DNA from 3 places in the Pseudomonas sp. NPDC089752 genome. Region 1 is predicted to be linked to each of the others. Evidence: predicted binding sites of a transcription regulator. Region 1 holds the regulator's gene; each other region holds the start of a gene.

Region 1 (4,260 bases):
GAAAGAAGGCAGGATGGACCTGCTCTCTAACGTAAGAGGACAGTATGAGGCTCGTTAAAACCCTCCCCCTTTTGCTCAGCCTGAGCGCAGCACTGGGAAGCGCGAGCGCCTTCGCCCTGCCGACCGACCGTGACCAGCCGATACGCATCCAGGCCGACAACGCGCACCTGGACGACAAGCAAGGCGTGGCCACCTATACCGGTGACGTGATCATCACCCAAGGTTCGATGATGATCAAAGGTAACACCGTGACCATGACCCGTGCCGCCAACGGCGACATCGACGTGGTCACCTCGGTGGGCAACCTGGCCTATTTCGAGCAACAGCAGAGCACTGCCAAGCCTGACAAGATGAAAGGCTGGGCCGTGACCATCCAGTACCAGGCGCAAAAAGACACGGTGATCCTCACTGACCGCGCCAAGGTCGAGAACGAAGGCAACACCACCGAAGGCGAGAAAATCGTCTACAACACCAAGTCCCAGGTGGCGACCGCCGGTCGTGGCGGCAACGTCACCGCTCCGCGTCAGCGTATCGACATGGTGATCCAGCCGAAGAAGAAGGCCGAGTAAATGGCAACCCTCAAAGCCCAGCACCTGGCCAAGAGCTACAAAGGTCGGCAGGTCGTGCGCGACGTCAGCCTGTCGATCGACAGCGGCCAGATCGTCGGCCTGCTCGGCCCCAACGGCGCCGGCAAGACCACCTGCTTCTACATGATCGTCGGCCTGGTCCAGGCCGATCAGGGCCGTGTGCGCATCGACAACCTCGATGTCAGCCACCAGCCCATGCACGGCCGCGCACGCGCCGGCATCGGCTACCTGCCGCAGGAAGCCTCGATCTTCCGCAAGCTGTCGGTGGCCGACAACATCATGGCCATCCTCGAGACCCGCAAGGAGCTCGACCGCGAGGGCCGTCGCAAGGAGCTGGAAAGCCTGCTGCAGGAGTTCCACATCAGCCACATCCGCGACAACCTCGGCATGAGCCTGTCCGGTGGCGAGCGCCGCCGCGTCGAGATCGCACGCGCCCTGGCGACCGCACCGAAGTTCATCCTGCTGGACGAACCCTTTGCCGGTGTCGACCCGATTTCGGTCGGCGACATCAAGCAGATCATCCACCACCTCAAGGCCAAGGGCATCGGTGTATTGATCACCGACCACAACGTCCGCGAGACACTGGATATCTGCGAAACCGCCTACATCGTCAACGACGGCCAATTGATTGCCGAAGGCGATGCGCAGACCATCCTGGCCAATGAGCTGGTCAAGGAAGTTTACCTGGGCCACGAGTTCCGGCTCTGATCCCAGGACGTGCCTGGAGCACGGGCTTTGCCGCCTTGATGGGGCTTAAGTTGTTACAGTGCTCTAGGCAAACGCTACAATTTAAGGCATAAAACTTGCTTGAATTTGGCGCTCCGGCGCCCTCGTGTAGTGGATGGCGCATGCGCGCCGGCGAACAAGGTATTTAGCCCCAGCCATGAAACCATCGCTCGTCCTAAAAATGGGCCAGCAACTGACGATGACCCCGCAGTTGCAACAGGCCATCCGCCTACTTCAGCTCTCCACCCTGGACCTCCAGCAGGAAATCCAGGAAGCGCTGGAGTCCAATCCGATGCTCGAACGTCAGGAAGACGGCGACGACTTCGACAACAGTGACCCGATGGCGGACAACGCCGAGAACAAACCGGTCGCCGAAGTTCAGGACAACAGTTTCCAGGAAAGCACCGCCAGTGCCGAAAACCTGGAAGACGGTGAGTGGAGCGAGCGAATCCCCAACGAGCTTCCGGTCGACACGGCCTGGGAAGACATCTACCAGACCAGCGCCAGCAGCCTGCCGAGCAACGATGACGACGAGTGGGATTTCACCACCCGCACATCCGCCGGCGAGAGCCTGCAAAGCCACCTGTTGTGGCAGCTGAACCTGGCACCGATGTCCGACACCGACCGCCTGATCGCCGTCACCCTGATCGACAGCATCAACGGCCAGGGCTACCTGGAAGACACCCTCGAAGAGATTTGCGCCGGTTTCGACCCGGAGCTTGACATCGAGCTCGACGAGGTCGAAGCGGTACTGCACCGCATCCAGCAGTTCGAACCTGCCGGCATTGCTGCGCGCAACCTGGGCGAATGCCTGCTGCTGCAGTTGCGCCAGCTACCCGCCAGCACGCCGTGGATGGCCGAGGCCAAGCGCCTGGTCAGCGACTTCATCGACCTGCTCGGTGGGCGCGACTACAGCCAGCTGATGCGCCGCATGAAGCTCAAGGAAGACGAATTGCGTCAGGTCATCGAACTGGTGCAGAGCCTCAACCCGCGCCCGGGTTCGCAGATCGAATCCAGCGAGCCGGAATACGTGGTGCCTGATGTCATCGTGCGCAAGGACAGCGATCGCTGGCTGGTCGAGCTGAATCAGGAGGCAATCCCGCGCCTGCGCGTCAACCCGCAGTACGCAGGGTTCGTGCGTCGCGCCGATACCAGCGCCGACAACACCTTCATGCGCAACCAGTTGCAGGAGGCACGCTGGTTCATCAAGAGCCTGCAGAGCCGCAACGAAACGCTGATGAAGGTGGCCACGCAGATCGTCGAGCATCAACGCGGCTTCCTCGATCACGGTGACGAGGCGATGAAGCCCCTGGTGCTGCATGACATCGCCGAAGCAGTGGGCATGCACGAGTCGACCATTTCGCGGGTGACCACGCAGAAATTCATGCATACACCCCGCGGCATCTACGAACTGAAATACTTTTTCTCGAGCCACGTCAGCACTTCGGAAGGCGGCGAATGCTCGTCCACGGCGATCCGCGCAATCATCAAGAAACTGGTTGCGGCGGAAAATCAGAAAAAGCCATTGAGTGACAGCAAGATCGCTGGTTTACTGGAGGCACAAGGCATCCAGGTCGCCCGTCGCACCGTCGCCAAGTACCGCGAGTCCCTCGGCATCGCACCGTCGAGCGAGCGCAAGCGACTGATGTAGCCCCTGAGATGTGCCACAGCGTTTGTGGGGCAGGTGCAACACCTGCCTCTTTATGCACGGGCAACAAAGGAGAAGCTGTATGCAAGTCAATATCAGTGGACAGCATGTAGAAGTCACCCAACCGCTGCGCGATTATGTGCTTGAAAAGCTCGCCCGGGTGGAGAGTCACTTCGACAAGATCACCAACGTGCAGGTCATCATGAAAGTCGAGAAGCTGCAGCAGAAGGTCGAAGCGACCTTGCAGATTCCCGGTGGAGAAGTGGTTGCCAACGCCGAACACGAAGACATGTATGCAGCGATCGATGCCCTGGCCGACAAGCTCGACCGTCAACTGAAAAAACACAAGGAAAAACAGCAAAGCTTGCTGCAAGGTGCGGCTGCCCGCTGATCCCCCTCATCCATGATCCGACTTGAAACCATCCTGACCCCCGGCCGTTCCCTGGTGAACGTGCCGGGCGGCAGTAAGAAGCGCGCCCTGGAAAAGGTCGCCACCCTGATTGCCGAACAAGTGCCCGAATTGGAGATGCAAGACGTCTTCGAAAAGCTGATCGCTCGGGAAAAACTCGGCTCCACCGGTTTCGGCAATGGCATCGCCATTCCCCACTGCCGCATCAAAGATTGCACTGGCCCGGTTAGCGCCCTGCTGCACCTGGACGCTCCGATCGATTACGACGCCATAGATGGCGCACCAGTCGATTTGCTGTTCGTCCTGCTGGTGCCAGAAGCAGCCACTGACGCCCACCTCGAACTGCTTCGCCAGATCGCCAGCATGCTCGATCGCAAGGATGTGCGCGACCGTCTGCGCAGTGCCGCCAGCAGCGATGCCCTTTACCAGGTAGTCCTGGACGTTCAGAACGAGGCCTGAATATGCGCCTGATCATCGTTAGCGGCCGGTCCGGCTCCGGCAAAAGTACCGCCCTCGATGTGTTGGAAGACAACGGCTATTACTGCATCGACAACCTTCCTGCCGGCTTGCTCCCGCAGTTGGCAGAGAACGCGCTGATCAACACCGAGTTGCAGCAGCCGAAGGTGGCGGTGTCGATCGATGCGCGCAACCTGCCCAGCCATCTGTCGCGCTTCCCCGACCTGCTTGCGGAAGCCCGTAGTCGGCATATCCAGTGTGATGTGCTGTTTCTCGATGCCGACGAAGATACCCTGCTCAAGCGATTCTCGGAAACTCGACGACGCCACCCGCTGACCAACGCGGACCGCTCGCTGGCCGAAGCGATCCGGGTGGAAAGCGAACTGCTCGGGCCAATTGCGGACCTTGCCGACCTCAAGATCGACACAACCAAC
Region 2 (4,260 bases), on a different contig from region 1:
TCGGGCGCCATCTCGCGAGCCTGCGACAACACCTGGGCCTCACGTCTGGTGGACTCGACCGGCAGATGCTTGTCCCATTTATGCACTGCGACCGAACTTGCCAGATTCAGTCGTTGTTCGATGCTGGTCAGCAATGGCGTAAATTCGGATGGCGAGGAGTGGGGAGTCTGACAGCCGACAAGGCCGATCGAGAGGCAGAGGGTGATAGGGATGAGGCGCATATGATCTCCTTATTCATGGAGACCTGATTGTGAGCGGGCTGACAATTTCTGAAGGTAGGATTCGTCCGACACTGGTGCTTGGAAAAACCAAAAACGGCCTTCAGAAGAAGGCCGTTTGGGGTGATGTCATCGACGCCAGGCGCCGATCAGATCAGCAGCTGTAGTACAGCTCATATTCCAGCGGGTGTACGAAGGTGCGGACCTTGATCTCTTCTTCGCTCTTCAGCTCGATGAAGGCATCGATGAAGTCGTCGGAGAACACGCCGCCCTTGGTCAGGAACGCACGGCCCTTGTCCAGCTCTTCCAGGGCTTCCTTCAGGCTGCCGCAAACTTGCGGGATGTCCTTGGCCTCTTCTGGTGGCAGGTCGTACAGGTTCTTGTCGGCAGCATCGCCTGGGTGGATCTTGTTCTGGATGCCGTCCAGGCCAGCCATCAGCAGGGCCGCGAAGGCCAGGTATGGGTTGGCCGATGGGTCCGGGAAGCGCGCTTCGATACGGCGGGCTTTAGGGCTGCCGACGTAAGGAATACGGATCGAGGCGGAGCGGTTGCGGGCCGAGTAGGCCAGCATGACCGGGGCTTCGAAGCCTGGGACCAGACGCTTGTAGGAGTTGGTCGACGGGTTGGTGAAGCCGTTAAGGGCCTTGCCGTGCTTGATGATACCGCCGATGAAGTACAGCGCGGTGTCGGACAGGCCGGCATAGCCTTCACCGGCGAAGGTGTTCTTGCCGTCTTTCCAGATCGACATGTGCACGTGCATGCCCGAGCCGTTGTCGCCGTACAGCGGCTTCGGCATGAAGGTAGCGGTACGGCCGTAGGCGTCGGCGACGTTGTGCACGACGTATTTCAGGGCCTGTACTTCGTCAGCTTTCTTCACCAGGGTGTTGAACTTGACGCCGATTTCGTTCTGGCCGGCAGTCGCCACTTCGTGGTGGTGAACTTCGACGACCTGGCCCATTTCTTCCAGTGCGTTGCACATGGCAGTACGGATTTCGTGGTCATGGTCGAACGGCGGAACTGGGAAGTAGCCACCTTTAATGCCAGGACGGTGGCCTTTGTTGCCGCCTTCCACGTCCGCGCCAGTCATCCACGAGCCTTGCTCGGAGAAGATCTTGAACATCGAACCGGAAATGTCCGACTGGAACTTCACTTCGTCGAAGATGAAGAACTCGGGCTCTGGGCCGGCGAACACGGTGTCACCGATGCCGGTGCTCTTCAGGTACTCTTCGGCGCGCTTGGCGATCGCACGTGGGTCGCGATCGTAGCCCTGCATGCTCGATGGGTCGACGATGTCGCAGGTGATGATCAGGGTTGGCTCTTCGGTGAACGGGTCCAGCACGGCGGTATCGTCGACCGGCATCAGGATCATGTCGGAGGCTTCGATGCCTTTCCAGCCAGCGATGGAGGAGCCGTCGAACATCTTGCCGACTTCGAAGAAGTCTTCGTCCAGGCCATCACGCGCTGGCATGGTCACGTGATGCTGAATGCCCTTGGTGTCCGTGAAACGCAGATCAATCCACTTGACGTCATGATCTTTGATGAGTTGAACCGACTTCGACATGTTGTCCTCCGGATGGTCTAGAGCGCGGTGGGCCGCTGCCCTGGAAAAAGGGTGATGCTGGGCGCGGATAGTCGGCCAAGCTTACCTGCCTCACAAGGGAGCAAATTGCATGCCAGTGCCCGAAAATGGCGAGGGCGGGATAAAAGGGGGCGTTTGCGGGCTTGTGATCAGTGATGGTGGCGGGAAATTGCACCCTTAGGAGGCAGGAAAATCGTCTTGAGCACCAAGTTGGTGCAATGCTTGAGGGTTGTGCTGTTTTTGAGGGCCTCATCGCGGATGAATCCGCTCCTACACGCACCTGTAGGAGCGGATTCATCCGCGAGAGGCCCGCACAGGCACCCACAAATACCCCTCCAGCATCTATCTCAAACCTTCTGATCAAAAGTTGCTCAAATCCTGAGCAATTTCCGCTATAATTCGCGCCCCTCATTTTCGGCAGGCCCTGCGCGCGCTGTTAAACCAATGAAACTTATCGTCAAAGTCTTCCCAGAGATCACCATCAAGAGCCGGCCGGTGCGCAAGCGCTTCATTCGCCAGCTCAGCAAGAACATCCGCAACGTGCTCAAGGACCTCGATCCTGAGCTCGCGGTCGATGGTGTCTGGGACAACCTCGAGGTGGTCACCCGCGTCGAGGACGAGAAGGTCCAGCGCGAGATGATCGAGCGCCTCACCTGCACCCCGGGGATCACCCACTTCCTGCAGGTCGAGGAATACCCGCTGGGTGATTTCGACGACATCGTCGCCAAGTGCAAGCAGCATTTCGGTCACCTGCTGGCCGGCAAGCACTTCGCCGTGCGCTGCAAGCGCGGTGGCCACCATGACTTCACCTCGATGGACGTCGACCGTTACGTCGGCAGCCAGCTGCGCCAACAGTGCGGCGCAGCCGGCATCGAGCTGAAGAACCCCGAAGTGCTGGTACGCATCGAAATCCGCAACCAGCGCCTGTACGTGATCCACAACCAGCACAACGGTATTGGCGGCTATCCGCTGGGCGCTCTGGAACAGACCCTGGTGCTGATGTCCGGTGGCTTCGACTCGACTGTGGCGGCCTACCAGATGATGCGCCGCGGCCTGATGACGCACTTCTGCTTCTTCAACCTGGGCGGCCGTGCCCACGAACTGGGGGTGATGGAAGTCGCCCACTACCTTTGGAAGAAATACGGCAGCAGCCAGCGCGTGCTGTTCATCAGCGTGCCGTTCGAAGAAGTGGTCGGCGAGATTCTCAACAAGGTCGACAACAGCTACATGGGCGTGACCCTCAAGCGCATGATGCTGCGCGGCGCCGCGCACATGGCCGATCGTCTGCAAATCGACGCGCTGGTGACCGGCGAGGCGATCTCCCAGGTATCGAGCCAGACGCTGCCGAACCTGTCGATCATCGATTCGGCCACTGACAAGTTGGTGCTGCGCCCATTGCTGGCCAGCCACAAGCAGGACATCATTGACCAGGCTACCGAAATCGGCACCGCCGACTTCGCCAAGCACATGCCTGAGTATTGCGGCGTGATCTCGGTAAACCCGACCACCCACGCCAAGCGTCACCGCATGGAACATGAAGAGAAGCAATTCGACATGGCCGTGCTGGAGCGCGCCCTCGAGCGTGCCAAATTCATTTCCATCGACCATGTGATCGATGAGCTGGGCAAGGACATCGAAATCGAGGAAGTGGCCGAGGCACTGCCGGGCCAGATCGTCATCGACATTCGCCACCCCGATGCCCAGGAAGACGAACCCTTGGCGCTGGACGGTATCGAAGTCCAGGCCATGCCGTTCTATGCGATCAACAGCAAGTTCAAGCACTTGGACCCTACGCGCCAGTACTTGCTGTATTGCGACAAGGGTGTGATGAGCCGTTTGCACGCACACCACCTGCTCAGTGAGGGACATGCCAATGTGCGTGTTTATCGTCCGACATAAGACGCCAGGGCTGTATGGCGGCAGCATCCGCCATCGCCCTCCCGACCGCCGGGCCTGCTGAGCCTTTTACCTTCATATTGGCCGCCTAGACTGGCGGCAACCGAATCCTCTGATCGAGATACAGTTGTGATCGAAAATCTGCGTAACATCGCCATCATCGCCCACGTTGACCATGGTAAAACCACCCTGGTCGACAAACTCCTGCGTCAGTCCGGCACTCTGGAGCGTAACGAGCTCAACGACGAGCGCGTCATGGACTCCAACGACCAGGAAAAAGAGCGCGGTATTACCATTCTGGCGAAAAACACCGCCATCAACTGGAATGGCTACCACATCAACATCGTCGACACCCCCGGCCACGCCGACTTCGGTGGCGAGGTTGAGCGTGTAATGTCGATGGTCGACTCCGTGCTGCTGCTGGTCGACGCCCAAGACGGCCCGATGCCGCAAACCCGCTTCGTGACCAAGAAGGCCTTCGAAGCTGGCCTGAAGCCAATCGTCGTGATCAACAAGGTCGACCGTCCGGGCGCGCGTCCTGACTGGGTTCTGGACCAGATCTTCGAC
Region 3 (4,260 bases), on a different contig from region 1:
ACCCGCACGGTTACTCGGCCCAGGGGCTGCGCCGGGCTTTCCAGCGAGGCGTCCAGCTGCTGGCTGCACAGCGGCATGCGCAGGCGCGGGTCCAGCGGGTTGACCTGAATTTCGTAGCGCCCAGGCGTCTGGGTGGTGGCCAGGTAATCCTCGACGGTGAATTCAAGAAACCCTTGGGTGACACCGATAAGCTGTTCAGGCAAGGTAACCGCGTCCGCCAGCGTACGCGCGCCGGGCGTCAGCAAGCAGAGCATGGCCAGTGAGCCGCTCAGCAGGCGCGTCAGTCGTCGGGAAATTGTCGTTTTCATGTGCATGGCGCTCAAAAAAGCAAAGCCCGTGCCGACTCGTTGTAGGAGTTGCTACGAAATGGCACAGAGAAGAAGGAGTCAGGCATGGCGGGGGTAATGGATTCAGTCAACCAGCGCACACAGCTGGTTGGGCAGAATCGCCTGGAATTGTTGCTGTTCCGCCTCAATGGCGCGCAGCTGTACGGCATAAACGTGTTCAAGGTCCGCGAAGTTTTGCAGTGCCCGGAGCTGACCGTGCTGCCCAAGTCCCACCCGGTGGTGCGCGGTGTGGCCAATATACGCGGGGCAACCATCCCGATCCTCGACCTGTCGATGGCCACCGGGCTGCCCGGGTTGAAGGAAGATACACGCAACAGCTTCGTGATCATCACCGAGTACAACACCAAGACCCAGGGTTTTCTGGTGCATTCGGTCGAGCGCATCGTCAACATGAACTGGGAAGCGATCCATCCGCCACCCAAGGGCACTGGGCGTGACCACTACCTGACCGCGGTCACCCGGGTGGACGACCGCATGGTCGAGATCATCGACGTGGAAAAGGTGCTGGCCGAGGTGGCACCGTCGTCCGAGCAGGTGTCGGTTGGCGTGGTCGATGCCGAGACCCAGGACAAAGCCGTGCTGCTGCGGGTCTTGACCGTTGACGACTCGTCGGTGGCGCGCAAGCAGGTCAGCCGCTGTCTGCAGACCGTTGGCGTCGAGGTGGTGGCGCTCAACGACGGCCGTCAGGCCCTGGACTACCTGCGCAAGCTGGTGGACGAGGGCAAGAAGCCGGAAGAAGAGTTCCTGATGATGATTTCCGACATTGAAATGCCGGAAATGGACGGCTACACCCTGACGGCGGAGATCCGCAGCGATCCACGCATGCAAAAATTGCACATCTGCCTGCATACTTCGCTGTCCGGGGTATTCAACCAGGCGATGGTGAAGAAAGTCGGCGCCGATGACTTCCTGGCCAAGTTCAAGCCGGACGACCTGGCCCAGCGCGTGGTCGACCGGATCAAGGCAACGCATTGAAGCCGCCGGGGGCTCGCTCCCGGCACCAGTGATTGAAAAGAGGCCGCAGTAGTGTCTACGGGTAATTTGGATTTCGAACAGTTCCGGGTCTTCCTGGAGAAAGCCTGTGGCATCCTGCTGGGCGAGAATAAGCAGTACCTGGTGGCCAGCCGCCTGAACAAGCTGATGGAGCAGCAGGGCATCAAGAGCCTGGGCGAACTGGTGCAACGCATCCAGGCCCAGCCGCGTGGCGGCCTGCGCGAGCAGGTGGTGGATGCGATGACCACCAACGAAACCCTGTGGTTTCGCGACACCTACCCGTTTGAAGTGCTGAAGAACAAGGTCATTCCCGAGTTCATCAAGAACAACCCCGGCCAGCGCCTGCGCATGTGGTCGGCGGCCTGCTCGTCGGGGCAGGAGCCTTACTCTATCTCGATGGCCATCGACGAGTTCGAGCGCGGCAATCTCGGCCAGTTGAAGATGGGGGCGCAGATCGTCGCCACCGACTTGTCCGGCTCGATGCTGAACAACTGCAAGACCGGGGAGTACGACAGCCTGGCGATTGCCCGCGGCCTGTCCCAGGAGCGTTTGCAGCGCTACTTCGACACCAAGGGGCCTGGGCGTTGGGCGGTCAAGCCGGCCATTCGCAGCCGGGTTGAATTCCGGTCGTTCAACCTGCTCGACAGTTATGCGGCGTTGGGCAAGTTCGACATCGTGTTCTGCCGCAATGTGCTGATCTACTTCTCGGCGCAGGTGAAGAAGGACATTCTGCTGCGGATTCACAGCACCCTGAAGCCGGGTGGGTATCTGTTCCTGGGGGCCTCCGAGGCGCTGAATGGGTTGCCGGATCATTATCAGATGGTCCAGTGCAGTCCGGGGATCATCTACCAGGCCAAGTAAATGTGTGGGCCGCTAGGTGTAAGTCGGTAGTTTTGCAGTGCCCATGCAATCGAGCGCCGCCCGCGCGGCGCATCGCGGATAAAATCCGCTCCTACGTTTGTTTCAGGCCAATTATGTCAGTGAGATTTGCGCGCGGCCGCCTTGGCGCCTGACGCGATACCGAGTCGCACGCACAAGGCGTTCGCGCGCGTCTGTCACTGACGTTACTGGCCCGAAACAAACGTAGGAGCGGATTTTATCCGCGATGCGCCGCGCGGGCGGCGCTCGATCTCAAGGGCGCCAACACCCTCCCGGCTAGCACGTCAATTTTTTGTTTTGCCGCTTTTGCCACCCGGCAATTGCCGCTTTCCCCTCATCAAGCGGAAGCACTTTGCCGCTTTTCTGGCAGCAGCCAGTCAGTGATGCGCGTCGCAGCCCCGTATTTTCGGGCTTTGAAGCTGTTGGCACAGCCCTTGCTATAGCTTGGCCAACGAGTTTCCGGTCAACCTTCGAAGGTTTCCCCGACATGAGCATCAGTTTCGACAAGGCGCTTGGCATCCATGAAAAGGCCCTGGGCTTCCGCGCCCAGCGCGCCGAAGTGCTGGCCAACAACATCGCCAACGCCGACACGCCCAACTACAAGGCGCGTGACATGGACTTCTCTTCGGTGCTCGCCGCCGAAAGCCAGAAGCAGCAAACCGGTGGCCGCTTCGCCATGGACCGCACCAACAGCCGACATATCGAGGCTGAAGGCCTGGCGATGGCCGACGACACGCTGCAGTACCGCACGCCGACCCAGCCGTCGATCGACCAGAACACCGTCGACGCCCAGGTCGAGCAAGCGAACTACACGGAAAACGCCATGGGCTTCCAGGCCAGCTTCACCCTGCTCAACAGCAAATTCAAAGGGCTGGTATCGGCCCTGCGCGGAGAATAACCATGTCCCTGTCCAGCGTTTTCAACATTGCCGGTAGCGGCATGAGTGCGCAGAACACCCGCCTCAACACCGTCGCCTCGAACATCGCCAACGCCGAGACCGTCTCGTCGAGCATCGACCAGACCTACCGCGCGCGCCATCCGGTGTTCGCCACCACCTTCCAGAACGCCCAGGCCGGCGGCAGCCAGTCGCTGTTCGAAGACCAGGGCGAGGCAGGGCAGGGCGTGCAGGTCAAGGGCATCATCGAAGACCAGAGCAATCTGGAGGCGCGCTACGAGCCCAATCATCCGGCGGCGAACAAGGACGGCTACGTCTATTACCCGAACGTCAACGTGGTCGAGGAGATGGCTGACATGATCTCCGCCAGTCGGGCGTTCCAGACCAATGCCGAGCTGATGAACACCGCCAAGAACATGATGCAGAAAGTCCTGACCCTGGGTCAGTGATAAGGAATCCAGACCATGGCAGTCGATAGCACCAGCGGTGTGAACCTCAACGATGTCCTGACGGCATCGGGTGTAGGCGGGACCACCAAGAAAACCGCCGATACCGCTTCCAAGACCGGTACCGACACGCTCGGCAAGGACGCGTTCCTGCAGCTGCTGGTTACCCAGATGCAGCACCAGAACCCGCTGGACCCGCAGGACAACGGCGAGTTCGTGGCGCAGTTGGCGCAGTTCAGCAGCCTTGAAGGCATCACCTCGCTGAACGATTCGGTCACCAGCATCACCAACGCCATGGCCTCGTCCCAGGCGCTGCAGGCTTCGTCGCTGGTCGGCCGTTCGGTGGTCGTGCAGAACGACAAGGCCGTGGTCGATACCGCCGAGAGCTTCAATGCGCAGTTCGTGGTGCCGCAGGCGATCAGCGAAGCGAAGATCACCATCAAGGACAAGGACGGCAACACCGTCAAGACCATCGAGCTGGGCGAGCAGAAGGCGGGTTATGCCGACTTCATCTGGGACGGCACCAACAACAGTGGCACCAAGGTCGACCCAGGTACCTATACCTTCACCGCCAGCACCACCGTGGATGGCCAGTCGGTGCAGATGAATACCCTGCTGCCGGCCAAGGTGACCAGTGTCAGCTTCAACGCCACCGGCGAAATGGTGCTCAACCTCGCGGGTGTCGGCAAAGTTTCCCTCT

The links. Region 1 encodes sigma-54, which starts transcription at its own class of promoters, with help from an activator protein. Its sites were predicted from a motif close to ANTGGCATNNANNTTGCTNT; they were not measured.
Region 2: glnA (type I glutamate--ammonia ligase) is a predicted target of sigma-54. The motif match lies at 1,877-1,896, and genes of this name have one in related genera.
Region 3: flgB (flagellar basal body rod protein FlgB) is a predicted target of sigma-54. The motif match lies at 2,641-2,660, and genes of this name have one in related genera.

What each region holds. Positions count from the first base shown of each region.
Region 1 is NZ_JBIVGP010000004.1:71,694-75,953, forward strand. It holds gene lptC (LPS export ABC transporter periplasmic protein LptC) at 1-58, shown strand, start outside; gene lptA (lipopolysaccharide transport periplasmic protein LptA) at 45-569, shown strand; gene lptB (LPS export ABC transporter ATP-binding protein) at 570-1,295, shown strand; gene ACIPZF_RS07790 (RNA polymerase factor sigma-54) at 1,471-2,964, shown strand; gene hpf (ribosome hibernation-promoting factor, HPF/YfiA family) at 3,044-3,352, shown strand; gene ptsN (PTS IIA-like nitrogen regulatory protein PtsN) at 3,365-3,829, shown strand; gene rapZ (RNase adapter RapZ) at 3,832-4,260, shown strand, end outside.
Region 2 is NZ_JBIVGP010000003.1:161,510-165,769, forward strand. It holds gene ACIPZF_RS06070 (chorismate mutase) at 1-221, opposite strand, end outside; gene glnA (type I glutamate--ammonia ligase) at 373-1,779, opposite strand; gene thiI (tRNA uracil 4-sulfurtransferase ThiI) at 2,242-3,696, shown strand; gene typA (translational GTPase TypA) at 3,823-4,260, shown strand, end outside.
Region 3 is NZ_JBIVGP010000002.1:95,694-99,953, reverse strand. It holds gene flgA (flagellar basal body P-ring formation chaperone FlgA) at 1-314, opposite strand, end outside; gene ACIPZF_RS03265 (chemotaxis protein CheV) at 393-1,322, shown strand; gene cheR (protein-glutamate O-methyltransferase CheR) at 1,374-2,201, shown strand; gene flgB (flagellar basal body rod protein FlgB) at 2,707-3,117, shown strand; gene flgC (flagellar basal body rod protein FlgC) at 3,120-3,563, shown strand; gene flgD (flagellar hook assembly protein FlgD) at 3,579-4,260, shown strand, end outside.